Regions from separate parts of the Massilia violaceinigra genome, predicted to be linked through region 2. Evidence: predicted binding sites of a transcription regulator. Region 2 holds the regulator's gene; the other holds the start of a gene.
What was found. The regulator FNR, encoded in region 2, switches genes on or off when oxygen is low (the NO sensors DNR and NnrR bind a similar motif). The targets are predictions, from matches to a motif close to TTGATNNNNATCAA.
Positions count from the first base shown of each region.

Region 1: a site for FNR is predicted at 1,897-1,910, ahead of CR152_RS12035 (OmpW/AlkL family protein). Genes of this name have one in related genera too.

Region 1 is NZ_CP024608.1:2,631,268-2,635,323, forward strand. Features, by position in the region: gene CR152_RS12025 (TRAP transporter substrate-binding protein) at 1-429, shown strand, start outside; gene CR152_RS12030 (glutaredoxin domain-containing protein) at 531-1,178, shown strand; gene CR152_RS12035 (OmpW/AlkL family protein) at 1,219-1,830, opposite strand; one part of gene CR152_RS12040 (IS3 family transposase) at 2,153-2,524, shown strand; one part of gene CR152_RS12040 (IS3 family transposase) at 2,527-3,558, shown strand; gene CR152_RS33825 (hypothetical protein) at 3,820-4,056, opposite strand, start outside.
Region 2 is NZ_CP024608.1:6,176,966-6,181,021, reverse strand. Features, by position in the region: gene CR152_RS26550 (FixH family protein) at 1-335, shown strand, start outside; gene CR152_RS26545 (hypothetical protein) at 350-583, shown strand; gene CR152_RS26540 (hypothetical protein) at 630-1,232, opposite strand; gene fnr (fumarate/nitrate reduction transcriptional regulator Fnr) at 1,423-2,190, opposite strand; gene CR152_RS33295 (cation transporting ATPase C-terminal domain-containing protein) at 2,318-2,587, opposite strand; gene rhlE1 (RNA helicase RhlE1) at 2,721-3,968, opposite strand; gene CR152_RS34730 (hypothetical protein) at 4,042-4,056, opposite strand, start outside.

The sequences.
Region 1 (4,056 bases), 3.5 Mb from region 2:
GACGAAAAACTGGGCTTCTACAAAGTCGCGCCGTATTACTACGCGCCGGGCTGGTGGGAAGCGGGCGCGAGCTTCTCCTTCTATGTGAACATCAAGGAATGGGAAAAGCTGCCCAAGGAATACCAGGCGGCGCTGGAATGCGCCACGTATGAGGCGCACATCGGCATGCAGGCCGAGTACGACGCCAAGAACCCGGCGGCCCTGGCACGGCTGATCAAGAATGGCGTCAAGCTGCGCACCTTCTCGAAAGACATCATGGATGGCTGCTACAAGGCGGCGCAGGATGTGATGAACGAGGAAGCGGCCAAGAACGCCAAGTTCAAGGCCATCTACGAGCCGTGGAAGCGATTCCGCCAGGATCAGAACATGTGGGCGTCGGTGTCCGAAGCAGCCATGCTCGACTACATGATCAAGGCCGGGCGCAAGTAACCTGACGTTCCAACCGCTCGCGCGTCCTTCGCGCAAGCGGCGGCAGGGCTGCGTGTGAAGCGAACGCTTCACACGCAGCCCTGTTATCCACCAGATTCCTCATGAAAAAAATACTGTTCCTTGCGCTGATCGCCGGCGGCGCCTTCTATGCCTACAAAACCGGCCGCCTGTCCGGCGGCGGCAGCGGCGCGTTCGACAAGGATGGCAAGCCGACCGTGATGCTGTTCACCAGCCCCGAATGCGGCGACCCTTGCGACAAGATCCGCAACGAATTGAAAAAGCGCGTGCCGACATTCCAGGAGGTGGTCCTCACCGAGCCGGATAACAAGTACCGCGTGAACGCACTGCCGACGGTCATCGCCGGCAAGCAGCGCGCCGTCGGCGACGATGTACATGCCCTGGCCGGCATGCTCGGCGAAGTGCTGGGCAAGGATGCGCTGACCCGGCGCGAGCTTATCGTCATGGCGAACCATTTCGATGCGCAGGACAAGCCCAAGGTGGTGCTGTACGGGACCAAATGGTGCGGCTACTGCAAGGCGCAGCGCGAACTGTTCGAGGAAAAGAAGATCCCCTTCGAAGATGTCGATGTCGAGGCATCGGAAGCCGGCGCCATTGCCTACAACGCGCTCGAAGGCAGCGGCTATCCGCTCACGTATGTGGGATACCGCCGCTTTGGCGGATACAAGGAAGCGGAGATCCTGGCGGCCGTCGAGGAACTGACGAAACAACCGCAGGCCAATTTGCGCTGACGGCAAGGGCGCCCTGCTGCGGCAGGCACGCCCTGTTACATCAGAAGCGGTAACCGGCGCCCACGGCGATCAGGACCGGATCGACCTTCACGGTGCTGACCCTGGCGCCGGAGATCATCACATCGCTGCGGATATTGAGACGCTTGATGTCCAGGTTGAGCGACCAGTTTTTATCGATCCTGTAATCCACGCCGGCCTGCAGGGCCAGTCCCACGCTATCGTTTTCCAGCTCGCCCGCGCCGTTCAGCAGCCTGACCTTGGAGATGCGCGTGTAGTTGATGCCGGCGCCGAGGTAAGGCTTGAACTGGGCGATCGGGTTGAAGTGGTACTGGCCCAGCAAGCTTGGCGGCAGGTGCTTGAAGGTGCCGATCCTGGCGCCGTCGAGCATCACATCGTGTTTTTGCGGATAGGTCAGCACCAGCTCGGCCGCAAGGTTGGGCGTGAAAAAATAGCTGACGTCGACTTCCGGGATGGTCTTGCCGGACACCGAAATGCGGTCCGATGCACCGACGCCGCCGACCGGTGTCGATTTATCGGCCGGGTTCAGGTGCGCGGCGCGTGCGCGCACCAGCCATTGTCCGTCCTGGGCATGCGCTTCAACGGCAACCAGGCCCAGCATGCTGACTGCGACTGCTAACAATTTGCTCTTCATCACAACTTCCTTCTTCGTTTGTCATTGGGTATGGAAGAAGTCTATTGATTGGCCTCAACAAAATCGTTGATGTGAATCAAAAAATCGACGTGATGATGAAAAGCCGTATCGGATCAAGCCGGGTGACGCAGCGATCGCAGGATCGGTTGCAGCACCGCGGCGCCCAGGCGTGCGCTGCGCGCGCCCCCTGTGTCAATATAACTTGAGACACCTACCCGATTAATTTAAAGTACAGCGGTAGGTTCCCAACATGCACAACAGAAAGCAAAAAATCAGCACCCCAGCAACTTCCCATGACAGGAAAGACGTAGCGTCCTCCGAAGTGCAGCGCCCCGATCCGGAGGTAGTCCCGACGGCCAAGCGGCGTGCCTTTTCCGCAGCCGAGAAATTGCGCATTCTGGCCGCCGCCGATGCCTGCGCGGCACCAGGTGACATCGGCGCATTGCTCAGGCGTGAGGGCATCTACTCGTCGCATTTGGCGACATGGCGCAAGCAGCGTCAAGCCGTCGGAGAAGCGGCAGCACTGGAGCGCAAGCGCGGGCCGAAAGCAGATCCCGCCGCCGCGCAAACGCGGCGCGTGCTGGAACTGGAAAAAGAGGTCGAGCGCCTGCGTGCCAAACTGGTCAAGGCGGACCTGATCATCGACGTCCAAAAAAAACTTTCCACTCTGCTGGGACTGAGTACCAGCGACAGACTGAGCGAGCCGAAGTGATCGACGCCGCCAACAACCTGGCTGATCGCGTCGGCGTCGCCGCTGCCTGTCGGGCCTTGCGTTTGCCACGCAGCGCCCTGTATCGGGACCGCGCCGCGCGCCGCGTCTGCACGCTGCCGCTTGCTTGCGTCGCAGCACCCGCGCGGCGGCCACCGCTGGCGCTATCGGAGCTGGAGCGCCGCGTCGTGCTCGACGTGCTCAACAGCCCTCGTTTCGCCAATTGCGCGCCGGCAGCGATCCACGCCCAGTTGCTCGACGAAGGACGCTACGTGGCTTCGGTGCGCACCATGTACCGCTTGCTGCAAGGATGTGCTGCCGTGCGCGAGCGCCGCAACCAGTTGCGTCATCCTGAATACGCCAAACCGGAGCTGCTGGCCGTGGTGCCCAATCAAGTCTGGAGCTGGGATATCACCAAACTGAAGGGCCCGGTCAGAGGAACGTGTTTCCATCTGTATGTCATCCTCGACATCTTCAGCCGCTACGTCGTCGGCTGGATGGTGGCCGAGCAGGAAACCGCCGAACTGGCAGAGCAACTCATTGCCGACACCGCCGCGAAGGAAGACATCATGCCAGGCACGCTGACCTTGCATGCCGACCGGGGCAGCAGCATGCGTTCCAAGCCGGTAGCGACGCTGCTGTCAGACCTGGGCATCGTCAAGTCCCACAGCAGGCCCTACGTCTCCGACGACAATCCGTACTCGGAGGCGCAGTTCAAGACCATGAAGTACCAGCCGGGGTTTCCTGCACGCTTCGGATCGCTGGCCGATGCGCGCGTTCACTGCGCCACGTTCTTTACGTGGTACAACCACCAGCATCGCCATTCCGGCATCGCCATGATGACGCCTGAGAGCGTCCACACGGGCCGCGCGGCCGAAGTGGGCAAACAACGCCAAGCCACTCTGGCGGACGCCTTCCAGCGCACGCCGAATCGTTTCAAGCACCGCATGCCGCAGACGCAAAGACTGCCAACTGCAGCCTGGATCAACCCACCGGCCACTGAGAAAAAGGCCGCCTGAAACCCGAGATTTAGACTCTCACAAGTTCAATATGGTGTTTCAAAATCATTGACACGCTCCGGCGCCGTCCCAGCCGCAAATAGGATACTTCCGTTGTCTTTAACACTGAGCAGCAGGCCGAAAATCAGTTTCTAAATTCGCATAAGTCGATTGCGTCGGATAAGATCCCTTGGGGCTCTCTCTCTCAAAAACGACTCGGGAGATGCGGGTGATATGAGTTGGCTGGCCATTAACGGTGGAGCTGGCGCAGTAAGTGTGACATTATTCTGGCAGCACTGGTTGTTGAGGTTCAGCAGCAAGGCTCATGTGCTCCAGTCGCCAGCGTTTAAGTTGCTTGAACGTTTGGTAGGAAAGAACGGATTCGGAGATCGCTTCACATGAACGCAATTCGATCTGTTGCCACATTTTGGTAGGGATGAACAGTTTTTCGTTGAATGCGCTTTCGATGTTTTGTGCGGCCTTCATTGCCGCCGCCTCCGCTTTCATAAAATCAGGGTC
Region 2 (4,056 bases):
ACCGCGTGGCCAGCGCCATGCGCCTGGGGTTCGACGCGCGCTATGATCCGGCCACGGAAAGGCTGGCCGGTACCCTGACCAGCGGCGGACAGGCCTTGAGCGCGCCGTTCAGCATCCACCTGGCGCACGCCACCCAGCCGCAGAAGGACCGCAAGCTGGACGTGATTCCGGATGCGGCTGGGCGTTTTTCGGTGGCGTTGCCGCTGCTGGAACGGGCGCGCTGGCAGGTGGTGGTTGAAGGCGGTAAGCGTGACTGGCGTCTGGCTGCGGCCTGGCACTGGCCGCGCGAGCAGGCGCTGGCGATCAAGGCCGACGCTGCGGACCTTGCTCACTGACCGGGGGAGTGCAGATGCGACTTGCGATGAAAGTGTTGTGGCCCGCCTTCCTGGCGGCGATGCTGGCCGAAGGCTGCTTTTTTGCGCTGTTCGATCCGCGCGAGGCGCTGCATGTGGGCGACATCACGCTCTCGCCGATGGCGGCGTACACCATCGGCTTTTTCTTCTTCTGGACTTTTTGCGCGCTGGCCAGCATGCTGACCTACTATCTGGTCGTGGTGCCGGACGATCCGCATCCGCCGTTTTAGCCTGGATATTTTGTGCGCCGTGCCAAGGAGCGCGAGAGAGTTCGGGTCAAGTGGATGCCGCGCCATCGTCAAACACCGCCTGCAGGCTGGGCGCGTTGAGGCTGCGCTCGAACCACTGTTCAAGCTCTGCCTGAGTGGCCTGACCGATGCGTTGCGTTGCCGGCCCCGGCAATTCGCCGAACCGCTTGCGCAACAGGCTGCCCAGCGCCCCGCGTAGGGCAATGACTTGTCCTTCCGCCTTACCTTCCGCACACCCGTTTTGAAAGCCGATCTCCTCGATCTGCTCGGCGCACGTTGCAAGTTTGCCTCCCATGTCGGCATCCTCCTCCGCGCTATCAACCATAAACAATTCCGAATTGCCGGTTCCGCGTGCCAGCAAACCGTTTACCCATACCTGAATCGAGCGCCGCAGGCTGGCCTGGGGTGATTCCTTGAACCACGTCGTCAGCGCCGGCAAGACGTCTGTTGAGACCTCGGGCAAGAGTGAAAGTTCAAGCCGGAACAGCAGCGCCAGCACCCGCTCGAAGGCCGACAGGGCGACTTCATCGAGCAGCTTGAAGGAAGTGAAATCCGTGACCAGTTCGCGCACCCGTTCCGGGTGGGCGAACAGCGAGCGGTATCCGAGGTCGTGAGGGCGGGCATCGCGCATTGTGGCGAGCGCCCATGCCCCGCCTTTGCGCTGCCTCACGCGTGCGCGGCGGCGTACAGGCCGGAAGGATAAGGCAGGTAGCAGGATGTGGCGCGCGGGGAAGAGGAAAGCCCGTAATTATGTCCTGATAATTACCTGTGAACATTATTATCGCCTGTTGGAAAACTGATTCCCGCAGGCTTGTTGCGACTTACGCCATCGGGCTGCACTGCTCGGTGCCGGCGGCCAGCGCCTTGAGCATGGCCGGGTCGAGCAGGGTCATTTCGCGCTTGTCGACGCCGATCCAGCCCTGTTTCTTGAAGCGCGACAGCAGGCGGCTGATGCTTTCGATGGTCAGGCCGAGGTAGTTGCCGATATCTTCGCGCGACATGCGCAGCTGGAAACTGGTGGCCGAGTAGCCGCGCGCCGCGTAGCGTGCCGACAGGTTGACCAGGAACACCGCAAAGCGCTGCTCGGCCCGCATATTTCCCAGCAACAGCATCACATTTTGCTCGCGCGTGATTTCCTGGCTCATGATGCGGTGGAAATGGCGCAGCAGGGTGGGCACCTCGCCGAACAGTTCTTCCAGGCGTTCGAATGGAATCTCGCACACTTCGCTGTCTTCGAGCGCGACCGCGTCGCAATGGTGGCGGTCGCCGCTGATGGCGTCCATGCCCAGCAGTTCGCCGGCCATCTGGAAACCCGTGATCTGCTGCTCGCCGCCCGCATTGACCTGGTAGGTCTTGAAGTGGCCGAAGCGGATGGCGTACAGGTTGCGGAACGGCTCGTCCATCTGGTACAGGCGCTCGTCGCGCAAGACGCGGCGACGCTTGCCGATGATGTTGTCGAGTCGGGTGATATCGTCGTTTTCGAGTCCCATCGGCAGGCACAGCTGGTGCATGCTGCATCCCGCGCAGCTGGCCTTGAGCGCGGCGACGTTCAAAATGGCTGCGGGAACGAATGGAAGAGGCTGGGGCATAGGGGTCTGACGGTTTGTGGCTTGAGCCGTATGATACCCCAGTGGAACCATGGCAGGCAGGCTAATAGCGGCGCAGCTGCGGCATTTTCCCCAGTACAGATGCCCGAATGGCCATGGTGGCGTTGCATTATCTGCGCAGGCGTTGTGCAAGTCCCAACAGCGCCGACCAAAGAACAAGGGAAAGACCAATAGCGCCCGCCGATACCAGTTGTGCGGCACTTAATGGCGTGAAATGAAACACGGCCGCCAGCCCGGGCACGCAGATCACGACCAGCAGCGCGGCGAGGGCGTTCGCGGCGATCATCCACCGCACCCGGTTGGGCCGGCGCCGCCGATGAGGGGCGCGTCGGGGCGGCGAGGCGGCAGCAGGAACATGGGTTGGCGCGCGGCGTTCCATGCCCGTTGGAGAAGGCCAGGGCGGCAGGCGGCCGGCAGCGCGTTGGGGCCGTCCGCGGCGAGGCGGATCGTTCAAGATATCAATGACTTACCAGCAAGGCTTGATGTGGCACGAGCGTGCCGGGATCGGCTACTTAGCGCGGGCGGAAACGCACGTCGACGGTCGAGACCTCGCCCGTGATCTTGGCTTTCTTCGGCTTCTTGGGCTTTTTCAGCACCTCGCCGGCGGTGTTGGTCACCGGCACCCGGTGTTCGGGCGAGAAACCAGGCTCCTCGATCCGCTCCAGGGTCTGTTTGGTGAGGATTTCGATGGCGGCAAGCAACTGCACTTCGTCCGCGCACACCAGCGACACCGCCTCGCCCGAGGCGCCCGCGCGGCCGGTGCGGCCGGTGCGGTGAATATAATCCTCGGCCACGATCGGCAGGTCGAAATTGACCACCTGCGGCAAGTCGTCGATGTCCAGTCCGCGCGCGGCCACGTCGGTGGCCACCAGGATCTTCGCTTCGCCCGCCTTGAAACGGTCGAGCGCGCGCAATCTGGCCGGCTGCGGCTTGTCGCCATGGATCGAATCGGCCGCGATGCCCTGCGCCTGCAGGGTCTCGACCAGCTGGTCCACGCCCTTGCGCGTCTTGACGAACACCAGCACCTGGCCCCAGCGGTGCTTTTTCAGCAGATACAGGAACAGTTCCGGCTTGCGCTTCTTGTCGACCGGCACCACCCACTGGCGGATGCGCTTGACGGTGCTGTTGCGCGGACTGACCTCGATGCTCAGCGGGTCGATCAGCAGCTTGCCGGCCAGCGCGCGGATCTCGTCCGAAAAGGTGGCCGAAAACAGCAGGGTCTGGCGTTTTTTCGGGAGCGCGGCGAACACGGCGTCGAGCTCGCGCGAAAAGCCCAGGTCCAGCATGCGGTCCGCTTCATCGAGCACCAGCGTTTCGAGCTGGTCGAACTTGACCGCGTTCTGGCGGTACAGGTCGAGCAGGCGGCCGGGCGTGGCCACCAGCACATCGAGGCCCTTGCGCAGCTTCATCATCTGCGGATTGATGCTGACGCCGCCGTAGGCGACGTGGGTCCGCAGCGGCAAGCCGGCCCCGTAGGCACGGAAACTTTCGTGCACCTGTTCGGCCAGCTCGCGGGTGGGCACCAGCACCAGCACGCGCACCGCGTTGGCGCCGACCTGGCCCTGCAGGGTCAGGCGCTGCAGCAGGGGCAGGGCGAAGCCGGCGGTCTTGCCGGTGCCGGTCTGGGCGGCCGCCATCATGTCGCGTCCGGCCAGCACGGCCGGAATGGCTTGCGCCTGCACCGGGGTGGGGGTGCTGTAGCCGAGCGCGTCCAGTGTGCGCACGAGGGGATCGATCAGACCGAGGGAATCAAAAGACATGGGGAAGCGACCTTGCAGCAAAAGAACAAGGGCGTAGTTTACTCTGTCCGGCGCCGGCCGGGGCGCAAAACCCCTAGCGCGTGGCGCT